DNA from 2 places in the Pseudomonas paraeruginosa genome. Region 1 is predicted to be linked to the other one. Evidence: riboswitches for the same ligand, from Rfam matches in the RefSeq annotation. Region 1 holds a riboswitch; the other holds the start of a gene.
What was found. Region 1 has a riboswitch for cobalamin ahead of cobW (cobalamin biosynthesis protein CobW). Riboswitches for the same ligand answer to the same signal wherever they lie in the genome.
Positions count from the first base shown of each region.

Region 2: another riboswitch for cobalamin. It lies ahead of btuB (TonB-dependent vitamin B12 receptor); the one in region 1 lies ahead of cobW (cobalamin biosynthesis protein CobW).

Region 1 covers NZ_CP020560.1:2,174,187-2,184,480, forward strand. The annotation lists gene B7D75_RS10435 (alpha/beta fold hydrolase) at 1-897, opposite strand, end outside; gene cobM (precorrin-4 C(11)-methyltransferase) at 1,026-1,778, opposite strand; gene B7D75_RS10445 (cobalamin biosynthesis protein) at 1,775-2,203, opposite strand; gene B7D75_RS10450 (CbtA family protein) at 2,276-2,977, opposite strand; gene B7D75_RS10455 (CbtB domain-containing protein) at 2,995-3,177, opposite strand; cobalamin riboswitch at 3,278-3,425, opposite strand; cobalamin riboswitch at 3,484-3,674, shown strand; gene cobW (cobalamin biosynthesis protein CobW) at 3,795-4,847, shown strand; gene cobN (cobaltochelatase subunit CobN) at 4,923-8,669, shown strand; gene B7D75_RS10470 (3-deoxy-7-phosphoheptulonate synthase) at 8,697-9,791, opposite strand.
Region 2 covers NZ_CP020560.1:3,971,431-3,981,724, reverse strand. The annotation lists gene B7D75_RS18825 (NAD(P)/FAD-dependent oxidoreductase) at 1-858, opposite strand, end outside; gene B7D75_RS18820 ((2Fe-2S)-binding protein) at 855-1,091, opposite strand; gene lhpB (D-hydroxyproline dehydrogenase subunit beta LhpB) at 1,088-2,203, opposite strand; gene B7D75_RS18810 (4-hydroxyproline epimerase) at 2,200-3,144, opposite strand; gene B7D75_RS18805 (GntR family transcriptional regulator) at 3,260-3,928, opposite strand; gene B7D75_RS18800 (FUSC family protein) at 4,173-6,212, shown strand; cobalamin riboswitch at 6,260-6,467, shown strand; gene btuB (TonB-dependent vitamin B12 receptor) at 6,564-8,414, shown strand; gene cobO (cob(I)yrinic acid a,c-diamide adenosyltransferase) at 8,479-9,090, shown strand; gene B7D75_RS18785 (cobyrinate a,c-diamide synthase) at 9,122-10,294, shown strand, end outside.

The DNA of each region.
Region 1 (10,294 bases):
GTGCTGCGCGGTTTCCTCCGGGCGCTCGACCATCGGCACGTGTCCGCAGTTTTCCATGATCACCACGCTGGGCCGCTTCAGCAGCGGATGCATCACCTCGATGCTGGAGACATCCAGCACGCGGTCGCGGTCGCCCCACAGCAGCAGGGTCGGCGCCTCGATCTTCGGCAGTTCCGGCTCCAGCGGGATGTAGCGCTGGCGCAGTTGTTCGAATATCTGCGCGTTGAACGCCGAGGCAGCTACCGCGCGCTCGCCGAGGTAGCGCTTGAGCGGCGCCGGCAGCGGCGGTTGCTGGACGAACACGAAGTCGAGCAGCTTCTGGAAGTCTTCCGGCTGGCGTACCACCAGGGGATTCTCGCCGCGCTCCAGGCCCTCGAACAGTTCGCTCTTGCGTGCCGGCATCACCCCGGCGTTGTCGATCAGCGCCAGCGATAGCACCTGTTCCGGATGGCGCGCCGCGTAGAGCGCGGCGATGTGCCCGCCCATGGAGTTGCCGGCCAGGTGCAGGCGGCGCACGCCGATGGCGGCGGCGAAGTTGGCGACTCGCTCGGCCTGGGTGCCGACGTCGTAGCTGGCCTGTTGCGGCTTGCTGCTGTCGCCGAAGCCGGGGAGGTCGAGGGCGACCACATGGTAGCGCTCGGTCAGTGGCCGGGCGAAGCGCAGCCAGTTGTCCTTGTCGGCGCCGAAGCCGTGGATCAGCAACAGGGTCGGGTTCTTCTCCGAGCCGCCTTCCAGGTAGGCGATCTCAAGGTTGTCGACCTGCACGCTGTGTTCGCTGAGACCGGCGAGACCGCGCTCGACGGTGCGTACGCTGGCGAGGAGGGTAGCGGGGACGAAGTAGAGGACGCCGGCGGCGACCGCCAGCAGCAGGAGCAGACCGAGGAGGAATCGTTTCATGGGTGTCCGAGGGCTTCAGGAAAAAAGGGGCCAGCGCTGAACGCTAGCCGGGCCGGCCCGCTGTCGCAAGCCTTGCGGCGAGTCCAGGCGCGCTGCCGGCGGTCGGCGCCGAACCCGAGGCCGGCGGTTCATTCGCCGGCTCGATAGAGGTGTCTATGCCCGGCGCGGTACAGCGAGGAGTCGGCGAAGCCTTCGGCGGCCAGCACCTCGCCGACCAGGATCAGCGCGGTGCGGCGGAAATGCCTGGCGGCGACCTTGGGCAGGATGTCGGCGAGGGTGCCGCGAACCTGTTCCTGGTCCGGCCAACTGGCCCGGTGGATCACCGCGATCGGGCAGTCGGCGCCGTAGTGCGGCAGCAGTTCCTCGACGATCTTCGCCAGGTGGGCGACGCCCAGGTGGATCGCCAGGGTCGCCCGGTGCCGCGCCAGGTCGCCCAGGCTCTCGCCTTCCGGCATCTTCGTGCGCGCGGCGTAGCGGGTCAGGATCAGCGTCTGGGACACCTCGGGCAGGGTCAGCTCGCAGCCGAGCAGGGCGGCGCAGGCGGCGGTGGCGGTGACCCCGGGGACGATCTCATAGGGGACGCCGAGTTCGCGCAGGTGGCGGATCTGCTCGCCGATGGCGCCGTACAGGGACGGATCGCCGGAATGCACGCGGGCGACGTCGAGGCCGCGGCGATGGGCTTGCGCGAGTAGCTCGACGATCTGTTCGAGGTTCAGCTCGGCGGTGTTCACCACCTGGCCGGCCTGGTGTCCCTCGAGCAGCGCTTGCGGAACCAGCGAGCCGGCGTAGAGGATCACCGGGCACTGGCGGATCAGGCGCTGCCCCTTGACGGTGATCAGGTCGGGGTCGCCGGGACCGGCGCCGATGAAATAGACGGTCATGGGAGTTCTCGTTCGGTGAAAGGGTGTGCCAGGGCGATGCTCGCCCGGTCGTCGCTGCGTTTCGCCCCGAGCAGATCGGCGCGACCGCCGCCCAGGCGTTCGGCCAGGGCCAGGGCGGCGGCCTCGGCGACGCTGGAGCAGCCGGTTTCGCGCAGCGCGACGGCGGAGGGACTGAGCAGGCGCGGCTCGTAGTCGAGCAGGGCGGCGGGCGCCAGGAAATCCACGGGGCGTCCGAGCATCGTGGCCAGCTGCCGCAGGCCGGGTTCGTCGCGCTTGCCGTCGATGCTGGCGAGGGCGTCCAGCTCGGCCAGGGTGTGCCCGTGTTCGGCCAGGGTTCGCTCCAGCAGCGCGCGCAGATGCCTGGCGCTACAGCCTCGGCGGCAGCCGATGCCGGCGATCAGCAGGCTGGGGGTGGGCAGGGGCATGCGCGGACCGGAGGAAGTGGAAGGGGAGACACTATGGACCCGCGACCGGCAAGGGTCGCGGGTGGAAGGAGGTCAGGCGTCGACACCGGCGCGGTTGCGCCGGAACAGCCAGGCAGCGGCCAGGCCGAGGGCGGCCCAGAACAGCGCATTGCTGACCAGCGAGGCGATCACGAAACGTTGGGCCAGGGCTGCCGGCGCCAGGCTGGCGTGGACCTCGGGCTGCGGCGCGCCGAACAGGTGCGGCAGCGCCAGCAGCGCGGCGCCGACAAGCTTTAGCGGCCAGTTGCCGCCGAACGCCAGCAGGGCCAGGCCCACCGCGGTGGCGGCTGCGGTGGCGATCCACCAGTACTGGCGTTGCACCAGGTCGGCCGCGGCGGTTCCCGGCAGCTCCGGCGGCAGGCCCAGCGACGGCGCAAGGCAGAACACCGCGTAGCCGGCCAGGCCCCAGAGCAGGCCCTGCCAGGTCCGGCCCGGCGCGCGCAGGGTGAACAGGCCGGCGAGCATCAGGGCGAAGCCGACCGCCACCACCAGGTTGCCGCCGGTGGTGGAGAGGGTACGCTGCCAGCCGTTCTCCGGCTCCCAGGCCTCCTCGTCGTGAACATGGGCGGCGACGCCGGGAGCATGTTCGTGGGGCTGGGCCGCGACCGGCTCGCTGTTCTCGTAGGTCTCCGCCTCGAGGATCAGCGGGGTGACCCAGAGAATCTGCAACAGTGACAGCAGCAGGGCGGCGAGCAGGCCGGCGAAGCCGGCGGTCTGGGCGATGCGTTTGATCATCGGAAGTTCTCGCGCGCTCAGTGGCAGGGGAAGCCGGAGCTGTGCCGGGTGTCGTGGGCGGCGTTGTGCACCGCGTCGATGTGCGAGAAGCCGGCGAAGTACACCAGCAACGCGCCGAGCAGGCCGGCGCCGATGGCCAGGCTCAGTCGCTTCGACAGGGAGATGGTGGCGCTGGCGTGCGCCAGGGTGCTGCTCGACATGGTGCGTTCCCTCTGGATTGGCTGGACTTGCAGAGGCGTACGCACGAGGAACGGGACCGGATGGCCCGCTTCACGCTTGCGCCCGCCCACCGCGGGTGAATCAAACGAAAGGTTCCAGGCCGGTCTCCGGGCTCGCGCGATGCGCTTACCGTTGCGGGGGCAGCGCCGGACTGGCTCGAAGAGCGTCACCGGCTTCCCGTTTCACCTCGTGCGCGCCGGCACGAGACACCTGGGACAACCCGCCTAGGACAGCATGAAGGCAGACCGGGCGTCAACCGGCCCGATTGACCCTGGCCGGCGCACTGCGTAGCCTTGCCGGTTCGAGGTTCCTCGCCGGCGACGGCGGGGCTAAGAGGGAACGCGGTCGATGCCGCGGCTGCCCCCGCAACTGTGAACGGCGATCGTTCCCCAATGCCACTGCGTGACGCGGGAAGGCGGGGAACCGGCGGCGACGCCAGACCGTGAGCCAGGAGACCTGCCTCGTCGATCCCGCGGTGCGATGCGCGGGGGACAAGACTTCCATACAACCGGGCGGGGTGATCCGGTGGCGAATCCGTTGCGCGGCCAGCGTCCGCGCCACTCGTCCGCATGCCCGCCGAGCTGAACAAGGGCTGCCCATGAAAACCCTGGCGAAACTCCCCGTCACGATCGTCACCGGCTTCCTCGGTGCCGGCAAGACCACCTTGCTCCGGCACATGCTGGACCACGCCGAAGGCCGGCGCATCGCGGTGATCGTCAACGAGTTCGGCGAACTCGGCATCGACGGCGAGATCCTCAAGCAATGCTCCATCGGTTGTAGCGAGGAGGAGGCGCAGGGCCGGGTCTTCGAACTGGCCAACGGCTGCCTGTGCTGCACCGTGCAGGAAGAGTTCTTCCCGGTGATGCGCGAGCTGGTGGCGCGCCGCGGCGACCTTGACCAGATCCTCATCGAGACCAGCGGCCTGGCCCTGCCCAAGCCGCTGGTGCAGGCCTTCCAGTGGCCGGAAATCCGCAACGCCTGCACGGTCGACGCGGTGATCACCGTGGTCGACAGCCCGGCGGTGGCGGCCGGCACCTTCGCCGCCCATCCCGAGCAGGTCGACCAGCAACGCCGCCAGGACCCCAACCTCGACCATGAATCGCCGCTGCACGAACTGTTCGAGGACCAGTTGGCCAGCGCCGACCTGGTGATCCTGAACAAGGCCGACCAGCTCGACGCCGAGGCCCTGGCGCGGGTCCGCGCGGAGATCGCCGGGGAGCTGCCGGCAGCGGTGAAGATCGTCGAGGCGAGCCGGGGCGAGCTGCCGCTCTCGGTCCTGCTGGGACTCAACGCCGAGGCCGAGCTGCACATCGACCGCCGGCCCACCCATCACGACCACGAAGGCCACGAGGACCACGACCACGACGAGTTCGACTCCTTCCACGTCGATCTCCCCGAGGTGGAGGAAGCCGCGCTGCTCGAGGCCCTCGGCGAGCTGGTGGAGCGTCACGACATACTTCGCATCAAGGGGTTCGCCGCCATTCCGGGCAAGCCCATGCGCCTGCTGGTGCAGGGTGTCGGCAAGCGTTTCGACAGGCACTTCGATCGCCAGTGGCTGGCCGGCGAGAACCGCCGTAGCCGCCTGGTGGTGATCGGCCAGGAACTGGACCAGGCGGCCATCGCCAACGAGCTGCGCACCGCGCTGGCCTGACCCGTGATCTCCGGGCCGGGGCCGGCCAGCTAGCGCCTGCCTCCAGGCCTCCCGCCTCCTATCGGTGGAACGCCCATGCACCTGTTGCGCACCCAACCCGGCGGCTTCGTCCCCGACGACGGCATCGCCCACCTGGCCCAGACTCCCGCTGAGCTGGTGATCCTCTGCAGCGGCGATTCGCACCTCGCATTGCTGGCCGAGGCTGCCCGGGAGTTGCCGGACGACTACCCGAGCCTGCGCCTGGCCAATCCGATGCAATTGCAGAACCACGCCTCGGTCGACCTCTATGTCGACGAGGTGCTGCGGCATGCGCGGGTGATCCTGCTTTCGCTGCACGGCGGCATCGGCTACTGGCGCTATGGCGTCGAACAACTGGTGGCGTTGGCCGGGCGCGGCTGCGTGCTGATCCCGGTGCCCGGCGACGACCGCCCCGACCCAGAGCTGAGCGCCCTCGGCAACCTGCCGGCGGAGCAGGCCGAGCGCTTCTGGCAATACCTGCGCCAGGGCGGCCTGGAGAACGCCGGGCAGTTCTACCGTTGCCTGGCCAATCAGTGCCTGGGTCGCGACTACGCCTGGCGCGAGCCGCAGGCACTGCCACGGGTGGCGCTGTTCCATCCACGGCATGCCGAGGCGACCCTGGAACACTGGCGTGCCGACTGGCAGGCCGGGCGTCCGGTGGCCGCGTTGCTGTTCTATCGCACCCACCTGCAGGCGGCGAACACCGCCTTCATCGCACGCTTCTGCGAACGCCTTGCGGCACAGGGGCTGAACCCGCTGCCGATCGCGGTGGCCAGCCTGAAGGAAGGTGCCTGCCTGGCCCAGGTGGAAGACTGGCTGGCGCGCAGCGATGCCGCGCTGATCGTCAATACCACCGGCTTCGCCCAGTCCAATCCGGAAGCGCCCGAACTGCGTCCGTTCCGCCGCGACGTGCCGGTGTTGCAGGCGATCTGCTCGCTGGACAACCGCCCGCTCTGGCAGGACAACCCACAGGGCCTGGGCCCGCGCGACCTGGCCATGCACGTGGCGCTGCCGGAGCTGGACGGGCGCATCGTCACCCGGCCGATCAGCTTCAAGGGCCTGGCCTGGCGCAGCGAGCGCAGCGAGAGCGACGTGGTCTGCTACCTCGCCGACGATGAGCGCATGGACTTCGTCGCCGAGCTGGCGCGCCGCTGGGCCGAACTGGCGCGCAAGCCCTGCGCGGAAAAGCGGGTGGCGCTGGTGTTGGCCAACTACCCGACCCGCGACGGGCGGATCGGCAACGGCGTCGGCCTGGACACCCCGGCGGCGGCGCTGAACATCCTCCGTGCCTTGCGCCAGCAGGGCTATCCGGTCGACGGCCTGCCCGCCAGCGGCACCGAGCTGATCCGCCAGTTGCTCGGTGGCGTCAGTAACGACCTCGACGACAACGACCTGCGACCCTGCGCCCAGAGCCTGGCGCTGGACGACTACCTGGCCTGCTTCGCGCGCCTGCCGGAGCGCAATCGCCAGGCGGTGCTGGCACGCTGGGGCGAGCCGCGGCAGGACCCGATGTTCCGCGGCGGGCGGATGATGATCGCCGGCCTGCGCTATGGCCTGACCTTCGTCGGCATCCAGCCGGCACGGGGTTACCAGCTCGATCCGGCGGCGGTCTACCACGATCCCGACCTGGTGCCGCCGCACGGCTACCTGGCGTTCTATTTCTGGCTGCGCCATGCCTACCGCGCCGACGCCCTGCTGCACGTCGGCAAGCATGGCAACCTGGAATGGCTGCCGGGCAAGGGCGTCGGCCTGTCCGCCGAATGCTGGCCGGACGCGCTGCTCGGCCCGCTGCCGAACATCTATCCGTTCATCGTCAACGATCCGGGAGAGGGCGCCCAGGCCAAGCGTCGTACCCAGGCGGTGATCATCGACCACCTGATGCCGCCGCTGACCCGCGCCGAGAGCTACGGTCCGCTGCGCGACCTGGAGCGCCTGGCCGACGAGTTCTACGATGCCTCGCTGCTCGATCCCCGGCGCGCCGGGCAGTTGCGCGAGGAAATCCTCGATCTGCTGCGCGGCAACCGTCTCGACCGCGAGATCGGCCTGCAGCTCAGCGACGATCCGGACAGCTGGCTGCCGCAGCTGGACGCCTATCTCTGCGACCTGAAGGAATCGCAGATCCGTGACGGCCTGCATGTGTTCGGCGAATCGCCGAGCGGGCGCTTGCGCCTGGACACCCTGCTGGCGCTGCTGCGGGTCCCGCGCGGCGACGGCAAGGGCGCCAACGCCGGCCTGCTGAAGAGCCTGGCCGACGACCTCGGGCTGGGCTTCGACCCGCTGGCCTGCGCCATGGGCGAGCCCTGGCAGGGTCCGCGCCCGGAATGCCTGGCGCGCGTGAACGAGGAGCCCTGGCGCAGCCTCGGCGATACCCGCGAGCGCCTGGAGCTGCTGGCGCTGCACTGGATCGAACGCTGCCTGGAGGGCCAGCCGCCGCCCGCTGCGTGGCGCGCCAGCGGCGAGGTGTTGCGCGGCTTGTGCGAACGGGTGGCGCCGACCCTGGACGCCTGTGGCGCGGCCGAGATCGACGGGCTGCTGGCAGCCCTCGAAGGGCGCTTCGTTCCGGCCGGTCCGAGCGGCGCGCCGAGCCGCGGGCGGCTCGACGTGCTGCCCACCGGTCGCAACTTCTTCTCGGTGGACGTGCGCAACCTGCCGACCCCGACCGCCTGGCGCATCGGTTTCCAGTCGGCCAACCTGCTGCTCGAACGGCACCTGCAGGAGCATGGCGATCACCTGCGCCAGCTCGGCCTCTCGGTATGGGGCACGGCGACCATGCGCACCGGTGGCGACGACATCGCCCAGGCCCTGGCGCTGCTTGGCGTGCGCCCGGTATGGCAGGCCGGCAGCCAGCGCGTCGCCGATTTCGAGATCCTGCCGGTCTCGCTGCTGGATCGGCCGCGGGTCGACGTGACATTGCGGGTCTCCGGGTTCTTCCGCGACGCCTTCGCCAACCTGATCCGCCTGTTCGACGCGGCGGTGCAGGCGGTGGCCGGGCTGGACGAGCCCGAAGAGCTGAACCCGCTGGCCGCCCGCGTGCGGCTGGAGCGGCGGCGCCTCGAAGAGCAGGGGGTTGCGCCGGCGGAAGCGCGCCGGCAGGCCGGCTGGCGGATCTTCGGCGCCAAGCCGGGCGCCTATGGAGCAGGCGTGCAGGGGGCTATCGAGGAGCGGTTGTGGCAGACCCGCGCCGACCTCGCCGAGGTCTACCTGAACTGGGGCGGCTATGCCTACGGTGCCGGCGACGACGGCACGCCGGCGCGGGAACGCTTCGCCCAGCGCCTGGAGCGCCTGCAGGCGGTGCTGCACAACCAGGACAACCGCGAGCACGACCTGCTCGATTCCAACGACTACTACCAGTTCCAGGGCGGCATGCTGGCGGCGGTGGAAACCCTGCGCGGCGCGCCGGTGGCCAGTTACCACGGTGACCACAGCCAACCGGACAACCCGCGCATCCGCACGCTCAAGGAAGAGCTCAACCGGGTGGTGCGGGCGCGCGCGGTGAATCCGAAATGGATCGCCGGGATGAAGCGCCACGGCTACAAGGGCGCCTTCGAACTGGCGGCGACGGTGGACTACCTGTGCGCCTTCGATGCCACCAGCGAGCTGATCGACGACCACCAGTACGCGCTGCTGGCCGACGCCTACCTGCTCGACGCCGAGACCCGCGAGTTCGTCCGCCAGCACAACCCGCGGGCCTTGCGCGACATGGCCGAGCGCCTGGTGGAGGCGCAGCGGCGCGGGCTCTGGCAGGAGCCGGGGGCCTATCGCGAGGCTCTGGAGAACCTGCTGCTGGACGTCGAAGAGGAATAGCGGAGCGGCGTGGCCGCCCCGCCAGGTTCAGGTGCCTGCCGCGAGGCGCCGGGCGGCGTCGCGGAGGATCCGCTCGGTGCCCTCCCAGCCGAGGCAGCCGTCGGTGATCGAGACGCCGTAGCGCAATTCGCCGCCGAGTGCCTGGCAGCCGTCGAACAGGTGGCTTTCCAGCATCACCCCGACCAGGTCGCTGGCGCCCGCCAGGCGCTGGTCCAGCACGCTGGCGAGGACGCCGGGCTGGTTCAGCGGGTTCTTGCCGCTGTTGGCGTGGCTGCAATCGACCATCATCCGCGTGGCGATGCCCTGGCTTTCCAGGGCCTGGCGTACGGCCTGCACCTGCTCGGGGCCATAGTTCGAACCGTGGCGGCCGCCGCGCAGCACCACATGGGTGTCCGGGTTGCCACGGGTTTCGATCAGCGCCGGGTGGCCGTGCGGGTCGAGGCCGAAATGGCGATGGCCGTGGGCCGCCGAGCGGATCGCGTCGCAGGCGATGCCGACGCCACCGTCGGTGCCGTTCTTGAAGCCCACCGGCAGACCGAGGCCGCTGACCAGTTCGCGGTGGATCTGCGATTCGCTGGTGCGCGCGCCGATCGCCGCCCAGCTCAGCAGGTCGTCGAAGTAGCCGGCGGCCAGCGGTTGCAGCAATTCGGTGGCCAGCGGCAGGCCGAGGCGCAGCATGTCCAGCATCAGTTGCCGGGACAGCCCCAGGCCGGCGGCCATGTCGTCGCTGCCATCCAGGTGCGGATCGTAGGCGAGGCCCTTCCAGCCCACCGTGGTGCGTGGCTTTTCCACGTAGGCGCGCATCACCAGCAGCAACTGGCCGTCGAGTTCGTCGCTCAGCGCGGCGAGGCGTTCGGCGTATTCGAGGGCGGAGCGGGGATCGTGGATCGAACAGGGGCCGACTACCACCAGCAGGCGCGGGTCGTCGCCGTCGAGGATGGCGCGGATGGCGTCGCGGCTGGCGGCGACCTGGCTGGCCAGCTCCAGCGGCAACGGCTGGCGGGCCTTGAGTTCGAGCGCGCTGGGCAGGCGCTCCAGCGCGGTGCGGGCGGCGGCGCTGGGCAGGGCGACGGCCTGGACGTTGGGCGAAAGGGCGGTCAGTGCGGATACGGATGAATTCATGGTCTGGCTTCCTGGGCTGGCGGCGGGCGTCCCGCGCGCGTCGTGCCCTATCGAGGTGTTCGGCGATGTCGTGTCCTGGCGAGCGGCTGGCAGCCGTCGCTAAATCGCCAGGTGTTGAGCGGGTAGCCAGTGCGGTAGCGGTATGCGGTCATGATCGATGTCCTGTGCGTTCGTCTGTGGTTGTGGCCTTGTGGGCCGGGAAAACGGGCCGGAAAAACAAAACCCCCGGTCGGGGAGCCGACCGGGGGTTTGCGTGTGCAGGGTAGGCGTCCCGTATACCGTGGGCGCCGTTGGGGTATCAGGCGCCGGAGTGGCTAAACCAATACCCGAAGAAATACGCGGCACGGGGTGCCTGCGGCGCACGCGCGCGCAACGGCAGGCCAGGGCGCGAGGCGCTGGAATGCAGGTGCGGATGGCGGGTGTGCGGCATGGGTTTCTCCCGTGGACGAGTCCCGAGCTTACTGCAAGCGAGGCGGCCGGTTCAACGACTGTTTCACGGTTCG
Region 2 (10,294 bases), 1.8 Mb from region 1:
GCCGAAGCCGGTGCATTCGCCGGCGGCGTAGTGGTCGGGCAGGCTGCCGGCCTGCCATTCGTCGACGGCGAGCGCCTGGCCGTCGAGGCGATAGCCCAGGGCCTGGCCGAGTTGCACGTTGGGCACCAGGCCGAAGCCGCAGGCCAGGCGTTCGCAGGCGAGTTCGCGGACCCGGCCGCCTTCGCGCAGGCGCACGGCTTCCAGGCGCTCCTCGCCGAGGGCGGCCAGCACGTAGCTGTCGGCGCGGTAGCTGCGCGCGAACAGGCGGGCGGCCTGCCACAGCTTGCCGGGCCAGCGCGGCAGGTGCGCGGCGAAGGCGGCCAGGGTACTCGCCGGGGCCTGCTCGGCGATACGCAGCAGGCGCGCCCCGCACTGGCTGGCGCTGGCGGCGCTGGCCAGCAGCAGCGGGCCGGAGCCGGCCACCACCAGGCGCTGGCCGGCCAGCGGCAGGCCGCCCTTGGCCAGCGCCTGCAGGCCGCCGGCGCCGGTGACGCCGGGTAGCGTCCAGCCGGGAAACGGCAGCAGCAGCTCGCGGGCGCCGGTACAGAGGACCAGGCGTCGGTAGCTGACCTGCCAGCCGCGTTGCGGGTCTTCCAGCAACAGGCGCCTGCCGGGACCGCAGGCGACCACCCGGGTCGCCGCGAAGTGCTCGACGTTGACGTACCCGGCCAGGCGTCGGCGCATCTCACGGGCATGCGGCGGCAGGCTGGCGCGCGGGCCGTCACGCCAGATCTGTCCGCCGGCGGCCGGGTTGTCGTCGACCAGGGCGATGCGCGCGCCGCTCGGCGCGGCGGCCAGCGCAGCGGCCAGGCCGGCGGGGCCGGCGCCGACGATCAGCAGGTCGTAGTCGACGCTCATGCCCGGGTCTCCACGCGCATGCCGGCTCGGCAGAGGGTCTGGCAGGCCAGGCGTCGCCGGCCGTCGATCAATACCCGGCATTCCTGGCATGCGCCCATGCCGCAGAACGGCGCGCGCCGCCCGCCGTTGACGGAACGGCGGCTGCCGCCGTCGCCGCCGAGGGCCAGCGCGGCGGCCACGCTGGTGCCCTCGGCGACTCGCAGCGGACGCTGGTCGATGAGCAATTCGATCATGGACGAAGCCCCCCGGGGCTGGAGAGGAAGCGTTGCGGCAGGTAGGGCACGGGATCCAGCGGCGGCGCGTCGCCGCACAGCTGGGCGGCGAGCAGGCGCGCGCTGCCGGGCGCGGTGGTCACGCCCAGGCCCTCATGGCCGACCGCCAGCCACAGGCCCGGCTGCGCCGGGTGCTCGCCGAGCAGCGGCAGGCCGTCCGGAGTGGCGGCGCGGAAGCCGGTCCAGGCACGGATCGCATTGAGGCCGGCGAGCCCCGGCAGGTAGTCCAGGACACGCCGCAGCATGCGCGCCAGCACCGGGCCTTCCACCTGCGGATCGAGCGTGTCGAACTGCCGCGAGGAGCCGAGGAACACCTGGCCGGTGGGGCGCGGCTGGGCGTTGAAGGCTACCGAGGTACCGCTGCTGGCGTGGGCGCTGCTGACATAGCCGAGTTCCACCAGTTGATGGCGGAGGGAGCCGGGATAGCGGTCGGTGATCAGCAGGTGGCCTTTCTTCGGGCGGATCGGCAGCTCCGCGCACAGCTCTCCGGCGTGGATGCCGTTGGCCAGTACCAGCGCCTCGGCGCTCAGCCAGCGGCCGTCGGCCAGGCGCAGGCGGCTGCCGTCCACTTCGCTGACCTCGGCGTGCAACCGGCGCAGGCGCGGGCCGGCTCGTTCGAGCAGCCAGCGCGCCGCGTTGGGCGCGTAGAGGATGCCGTCGCCCGGCACCTTCAGGGCGCCGGCGAGGCCTGGCCGCAAGGCCGGTTCCACGGCTTGCAGGCGCGCGGCGTCGAGCATCTCGCAGGCGACGCCGGCGGCCAGCAGAGCCTGGCGCTTGCGCTCGGCCTCGGCGAGTTCGGCGCCGTCGGCGGCCAGCCACAGGGTGCCGCAGCCGCGATAGGCGCAATCCTCCGGCATTTCCGCCGCCCAGGCGCGCCAGGCCTGGATCGAGTGGTCGCTGAGGGCCAGCTCGGCCGGGTTGTCGTCCATCGCCACCAGGTGGCCCATGCCTGCCGCGGTGGCGCCGCCGCGCTGGCAGTCGACCACCAGCACGTCGAGACCGCGGCGCGCCAGCTCCTCGGCGCAGGCGGCGCCGACGATGCCGGCGCCGACCACGATGGCCTCGGCGTTCACCGGCGGATGCCCCAGGCGAACGGATCGTCGTCTTCCAGCAGCAGGGTGGCTTCCGCGCTGACGTGGGCGCGGCCGCGGATGGTCGGCACGATGCGCCCGCCGGGCCGGCCGTCGAGCCATTCGTAACGCCCCTCGAACTGGCTGCCGATCACGCTCGCCTGGCGCCACGGCTGGCCGGGCAGCAGCTTGCCGTCGGCGGCCAGGCAGGCCAGCTTGGCGCTGGTGCCGGTGCCGCAGGGCGAGCGGTCGTAGGCCTGGCCGGGACAGAGCACGAAGTTGCGGCTGTCGGCGTGGGGATCGTCGGCGAACAGTTCGATGTGGTCGATGGCGCCGCCGTCCTCGCCGCGGATGTCCTGGTCTTCCAGCGCCTGCTGGACGGCGACGGCATAGGCGGTGAGGGCGTCGAGGTTGTCGCCGGCGATGCGCTGGGCGTGTCCGGCGACCAGGAAGAACCAGTTGCCGCCCCAGGCGATGTCGCCGACGACCCGGCCGATGCCGGGCACCTGGACGGCGACCGCGCGCCGGTATTGGTAGGCCGGCACGTTGCGCACGCTGACCGAGCCGTCCTCGTGAAGGGTCGCCTCGACCTCGCCGACCGGCGTCTCGATGCGGTGCGCGCCGGGACCGATCCGCCCGAGGTGCGCCAGCGAGGCGACCAGGCCGATGGTGCCGTGGCCGCACATGCCGAGGTAGCCACTGTTGTTGAAGAAGATCACCCCGGCACAGGCTTTGGGGTCGACCGGCTCGCAGAGCAGGGCGCCGACCAGCACGTCGCTGCCGCGCGGTTCGAGGATGCAGGCGGTGCGCCAGGCGTCGTGGCGCTCGCCGAGCAGGCGCCGGCGCTCGGCCATGTCGCCGTGGCCGAGATCGGGAAAGCCGGCGATGACCAGGCGGGTGGGCTCGCCACCGGTATGCGAATCGATGATGCGGATGCGTTGCATGGTGGCGGTCGCCTGTGCCGGGGGAATGCGACACAGGGTGGCGTTTCGGCGGGACGGGGCGCTTGAGGATTTTCGTTCAGGCAGATGACGAAAACGGCATAACCGGATGGTCCGTTCAGGTGCTGGCGGGGCGGTTCGGCAGGTGTTCGTAGAGGGTCCGGCAGACCCCGACGATATGCTCCTCGATCAGCGCCGCGGCCCGCTCGGCATCGCCGGCGCGGCAGGCGGCGACGATCTCGCGGTGTTCGCGGTCGGCGCGTTGCTTGCCTTCGGACAGGCTCATCTGCATGCGCAGGTAGCGCTCCAGCTTGTCGTGGATGGAGCGGATCAGGTTGACCAGGAACGGCCGCTGCGCCGGCTCGTAGAGACAGGCGTGCAGTTGCCAGTTGAGTTCGGCCCAGCGGCCGACGTTGTCCTCGCCGACGAAGTCGGCGCAGATCGCCTCGGCGCGGGCGAAGGTGGCCTCGTCCATGTTCGGCACCGCCAGGCGGATCGCCTGTGCCTCGAGCAGCACCCGCACTTCGAACATCTGCGCCAGTTCCGGTTCGGAAATGCGCGTCACCACCGCGCCCTTGTTGCGCTGGAACAGCACCAGGCCTTCCGCCTCCAGGCGCTTGAGGGCCTCGCGGACGGGAATCTTGCTGACATTGAAGAGTTGCGCGATGTCGTCCTGGCGGATCGGTTCGTCCTCGGCGAAATGCCCGGCGATGATCGCTTCGCGCAGGTGCTTGGCGATGATCTCGGAGGCCGAGGGGGCGATGCCCAGGTTAGGGGCGTTGAGCATGGAGAGAGGCAAGCGGGACAACCTGCATGGCATGGGATACGTGCGGGATATTGTATACGAACGCTTGGCGCGTGCCGCTGCCGGTTGGCGCCTTCTGCGCAGGCGTGTTGGTCGGCCCCAGTGGGCCTCCGTGGCGCATGTTTCGCAGGGCGAAACGCTCTTCCGGAAAGTTCGCGGAGAGGCTGGACAATAGAAAATTAGCTTGCTAATAATTCGCTCGCTCATGTATTTCGGGGCGTCCGCGATGGCCAAGCCTTCTTTCCTTTCCTCCGACCTGGTCCAGGTGCTGCTGTGGCCGCGCCTGCACGAACTGCAGTTCGCGGTGAAGGCCCTGCTGGCCGGCGGGTTGGCCCTGTACCTGGCCTTCAGCCTGGAACTGGAGCAGCCGCAATGGGCGCTGATGACCGTGTTCGTGGTCAGCCAGCCTTATAGCGGCATGGTCCTGGCCAAGGGCATGTTCCGCCTGATCGGCACCTGCGCCGGTGCGCTGGTGTCGATCGGCATGGTCGCGCTCTATGGCCAGGCGTCGCTGCCGTTCCTCCTGCTGATGGCGCTCTGGCTGGCGTTCTGCACCGCTGGCGCGTCGCTGCTGCACAACCATGCTTCCTACGGTTTCGTCCTGGCCGGCTACACCGCGGCGATCGTCGCCCTGCCGGCCAGCGCCGATCCGGCGACGGTGTTCGACCAGGCGGTGGCGCGCTGTTCGGAGATCGGCCTGGGGATCCTCTGCGCGGCGCTGGTGAGCATCCTGCTCTGGCCACGGCGCCTGGAGCAGCAATTGGCGACCCAGGGCAAGGCGGCCTGGGAGGCCGGCCTGCAGGCGGGCGCGGCGGAGCTGCGCGGCGCCAGCGAACGCGGCGAACTGCTCGCGGCGCTGGGGCGGATCGCCGCGGCGGATGCCCAGCGCGACCATGCCTGGTTCGAAGGCGCGCTGGGTCGCGCCCGTTCCCAGGCCCTGCGCGTGCTCGGCCTCGACCTGCTCGGCCTGCTGCGCGCGGCGCGCAAGGTGGCGCGCGAGCGGAGGCTGCTCGATCCGGCCAGCGCGCATGCGTTGCAGCCCTGGCTGGAGGAGGTGGAGACGCTGCTGCGCGAGGGCCGCCGGGGCGAGTTCGAGAGTTGCCGGCGGCGCCTGCACGCCGTGCTGGACCTCGCGCACGGGCAACTGCACCTGTGCCTGGTCTGCCTCGAACGCTTGCTGGCCGAGGCGGGGGAGGCCGGGCGCAGCGTCGAGGCGCTGGTCTATGGCGAACCCACGCGCCAGGCGCCGGGCGCCATCGCCTGGCATCGGGACATCGAGCGCGGCGTGCTGTTCGGCCTGCGCAGCGCCCTGGCGTTCCTCTGCGTGGCCGCCTTCTGGCTGGCCAGCGCCTGGCCGAGCGGGTTGGGCGCGGTGTCGATCACCGGGGTGGTGCTGAGTCTCTTCGCCAGCCGCGACAACCCGGCCCAGGCTGGCCTCAACTTCCTGCGCGGGATCCTCCTGTCGATCCCGCTGGCCGGTTTCGTCGCGCTGTTCTACCTGCCCGGCGTCGACGGCTTCCCGCTGCTCTGCCTGGGCCTGGGCGTGCCGCTGTTCTTCGCCGCGCTGTGCGTGAACCGGGCGAGCCTGGCCGGGATCGCCTCGCCGTTCTGCATCTTCTTCGTGAAGAACGTCGCGCCGAGCAACAGCATGAGCTACGACCTCGCGCACTTCCTCAACAACGCCCTGTCGACGGTGCTCGGCGTGGCCTTCGCCGTGCTGGTGTTCAACCTGGTCAGCCTGCGGCCGGGCGAGCGCCATTACCGGCGCATGCTGCAGGCGACCCTCGGCGACCTGGCGCGGCTCACCCTGCGTTCGCCGGCGCAGGCCGAGGCCTGGTTCGGCGGGCGCACCGCCGATCGCCTGATCCGCCTGGCACAGCGCTACGACCGTTTGCCGGAGGGGCGCCGCCAGCCCTGGTCGGACGGCCTGATGGGACTCGATTTCGGCGACGAGCTGCTCTATCTGCGGCAATGCCTGGAGCAGGTCCCGGCGCCGCTGGCCGAGGCCCGCGACCGCTACCTGCGGCGCCTGCGCCTGGCGCTGCTGCGCGACGGCCCGCGGGCCGACCGCGAGCATGCCCTCGACCCGCCGACCGCGCGCCTGCTCAAGGCCCTGGCCGCCAGCCCGCTGGCCGGCAGCGAACGCGGCGAGCTGGCCGGCGCCGCGCTGGTGCAGTTGCAGGTCACCTGGCGACAGTGGTGCCGCAGCCATGCCCCGGCCGGGACGGCGCTGCGCGCGGACCCGCTCCCCGGAGCGGGGCGCTAGTTCTGCGGTGGCCGCCCACATTGACCGCGCAAGCCCCGAGCCACTAAGCTGCGCGCCTTGCGACAGGTGCCCCGCAAGGGGTGAAACAGGGAAGCTGGTGCGTTCCGTCGGAACCAGGCCAGCGCTGCCCCCGCAACGGTAGGCGAATCAGACAGCCGCTTCATGACCACTGTGCTCCGGCATGGGAAGGCGCGGCTGGAAGCGTCCAGCGCTTCGCTCGCGAGCCCGGAGACCGGCCTGACGCACCCACGGCATCGCGGAGGGCGCTGTCGGACGTCTCCTGCCGTCGCTTCGTCCTCCGTCTGCCTCAACCCAGGTCGCGCGGGTGAGAGCGACGGAGCAGCGCAGAGCATGAACAGAGTTTTCCTGACCCCGGCAGCCGTGGCGCTGTGCGGCGCGTCTTCCCTGAGCCTGGCCGAGCCGGTCAGCCTCGACGACCAGGTGGTGACCGCCACCCGTACCGCCCGGACCGCCGCCCAGAGCCTGGCGGCGGTGAGCGTCATCGACCGCGCCGAGATCGAGCGCAGCCAGGCGCGCAGCGTGCCGGAGCTGTTGCGCCAGGTACCCGGCGTGTCGCTGGCGAACAACGGCGGTTTCGGCAAGAACACCACGCTGTTCCTGCGCGGCACCGAGTCCGACCATGTGCTGGTGCTGATCGACGGCATCAAGGTCGGCTCGGCCAGCGCCGGCCTCACCGCGTTCCAGGATTTGCCGGTGGAGCTGATCGAGCGCATCGAGGTGGTGCGCGGGCCGCGTTCCAGCCTGTACGGCTCGGAGGCCATCGGCGGGGTGATCCAGATCTTCACCCGGCGCGGCGACGGGCAGGGCGCCAAGCCGTTCTTCTCCGCCGGCTACGGCACCCATCACACCCTGGAGGGCAGCGCCGGGGTCAGCGGCGGCGCTGGCAACGGCTGGTACAGCCTCGGGGTGAGCAGCTTCGATACGGCGGGCATCAATACCAAGCGCGCCGGTACCGGGGGCGATGAGCCTGACCGCGACGGCTACCGCAACCTGTCCGGCAACCTGCGCGGCGGCTATCGCTTCGACAACGGCCTGGAGCTCGACGGTACCCTGCTCAGGGCCAAGTCGCACAACGACTATGACCAGGTCTTCGGCAATTCCGGTTTCAATGCCAACGCCGACGGCGAGCAGAACCTGGTTGGCGGCCGCGCCCGCTTCACTCCGCTCGATCCCTGGCTGGTGACCCTCCAGGCCGGGCGCAGCGAGGACAAGGCCGATGCCTATCAGGATGGCCGTTTCTACTCGCGTTTCGATACCCGTCGCGACAGCCTGTCCTGGCAGAACGACCTGACCCTGGCCGAAGGCCATGTGCTGACCCTCGGCTACGACTGGCAGAAGGACGAGATCGGCAGCAGCGAAGCCTTCAGCGTCGACTCGCGGCTGAACAAGGGCTGGTTCGCCCAGTACCTCGGCCAGCACGGCCGCCAGGACTGGCAACTGAGCCTGCGCCGCGACGACAACCAGCAGTTCGGCGTGCACGACACCGGCAGCGCCGCCTGGGGCTACGCGCTGAGCGACGCGCTGCGCTTCACCGTCAGCTACGGCACGGCGTTCAAGGCGCCGACCTTCAACGAACTCTACTACCCCGACTACGGCAATCCCGACCTGGACGCCGAGACCTCGCGCAGCCTGGAGGTCGGCCTCAGCGGTACGCACGCGTGGGGACACTGGGCGGTGAATGCCTACCGCACCGACGTCGACGACCTGATCGGCAACGATCCACGCCCGGCGCCGGGGCGCCCCTGGGGGCAGCCGAACAACATCGACCAAGCGCGCATCCGCGGCGTCGAACTGGTCCTCGGCAGTCAGTGGCTGGGCTGGGACTGGAACGCCAACGCGACCTTCCTCGACCCGCAAAACCGTTCCGGCGGCGTCAACGACGGCAACGAGCTGCCGCGCCGGGCGCGGCGGATGTTCAACCTGGAGCTGGACCGGCGCTTCGAGCGTCTTTCGCTGGGCGCCAGCGTGCATGCCGAAGGCCGACGCTATGATGATCCGACCAACAAGGTGCGCCTGGGCGGCTACGCCACCCTCGACCTGCGCAGCGAGTACCGGCTGAACGACGAATGGCGCCTGCAGGGCCGGATCGCCAACCTGTTCGGTGCCGACTACGAAACCGCCTATGGCTACAACCAGCCCGGCCAGGCGGTCTATCTCAGCGTGCGCTACCAGGCCCTGTGAGGCCCGGTATTTCGAATCAACGAGGCGGCGGGCGAGATCCCGTCGCCGCAAGGAGTGATCGACGATGAACGAATCCCCCGAGAAGGACCAGCGCCACCGCGAGCGGATGGAGCGCAAGAAGGCCGTGGTCGACGAGAAGATCGCCCAGGCCCGCGACGAACGCGGCGTGCTCCTGGTGCATAGCGGCAACGGCAAGGGCAAGAGCAGCTCGGCCTTCGGCATGGTCGCGCGGGCCCTGGGCCATGGCATGAAGGTCGGGGTGGTGCAGTTCATCAAGGGCGCCGCCACCACCGGCGAGGAGGCCTTCTTCCGACGCTTCCCCGAGGAAGTCAGCTACCACGTGATGGGCGAGGGTTTCACCTGGGAGACCCAGGACCGCCAGCGCGACATCGCCAAGGCCGAGGAAGCCTGGAAGGTCGCCGCGCAACTGCTGGCCGACCCGGCCATCGGCCTGGTGGTGCTGGACGAACTGAACATCGCCCTCAAGCACGGCTACCTGGCGCTGGACAGGGTCCTGGCCGACATCCAGGCGCGCCCGGCCATGCAGCATGTGGTGGTGACCGGGCGCGGCGCGCAGCCGGGGATGATCGAGGCCGCCGACACGGTGACCGAGATGGGCCTGGTCAAGCACGCGTTCAAGGCCGGGATCAAGGCGCAGAAGGGAGTGGAATTCTGATGCCGGCGTCGTGCGCGGGGGCGTTCCATCCATGACCCAGGTACGCTGTCCGGCCCTGCTGGTCGCCGCTCCGGCCTCCGGCCAGGGCAAGACCACCGTGACCGCCGCCCTGGCCCGCCTGCATGCGCGCCAGGGGCGGCGGGTGCGGGTGTTCAAGTGCGGGCCGGACTTCCTCGACCCGATGATCCTCGCCCGCGCCTCCGGTGCGCCGGTCTACCAGCTCGACCTGTGGATGGTCGGCGAGGCCGAAGCGCGACGCCTGCTGGCCCAGGCCGCCGGCGAGGCCGAGCTGATCCTCATCGAAGGGGTGATGGGCCTTTTCGATGGCAACCCCTCGGCGGCCGACCTGGCGCGACGCTTCGACGTGCCGGTGCTGGGGGTGATCAACGGCGCGGCGATGGCCCAGACCTTCGGTGCGCTGGCCTACGGCCTGGCGCATTTCCAGCCGGACCTGCCGTTCTCCGGGGTGCTCGGCAACCGCGTCGGCAGCCAGCGCCACAGCGACATCCTGCGCGATTGCCTGCCGCCCGGCATGCGCTGGTTCGGCGGTCTGCCGCGCTCGGCCGAATTCGAACTGCCGAGCCGCCACCTGGGCCTGGTCCAGGCCGAGGAACTGGCCGATCTCGATGCGCGCCTGGACGCCGCCGCCGACGCCTTGCGGGCCAGCGCCGAGACCGACCTGCCGGAACCGGTGACCTTCGAGGTGCCCGCCCCCGCGACGCTGCAACGCAGCCTGGAGGGCGTGCGCATCGGTGTGGCCCGCGACGCCTCGTTCGCCTTCCTCTACCAGGCCAATCTCGACCTGCTGCGCGAGCTCGGCGCCGAACTGCTGTTCTTCTCGCCGCTGCAGGACCAGGCGCTGCCCGCCGTGGACAGCCTGTACCTGCCAGGTGGCTATCCCGAACTGCACCTGGGGCGCCTGCAGGACAATCGCGCCATGGCCGAGGCGATCCGTGCCCACCATGCGGCCGGCAAACCGCTGCTGGCCGAGTGCGGCGGCATGCTCTACCTGCTCGACTGCCTGGAAGACGCCGACGGCGAGCGCGGCGAACTGCTCGGCCTGCTGCCGGGCCGGGCGCGCCTGCAGAAGCGCCTGACCGCGCTGGCCCTGCAGGAGGTCGAACTGCCGGAAGGGCGCCTGCGCGGGCATACCTTCCATCACTCGACCCTCGACTGCGCCGTCGAGCCCCTGGCCCGTGGCGTC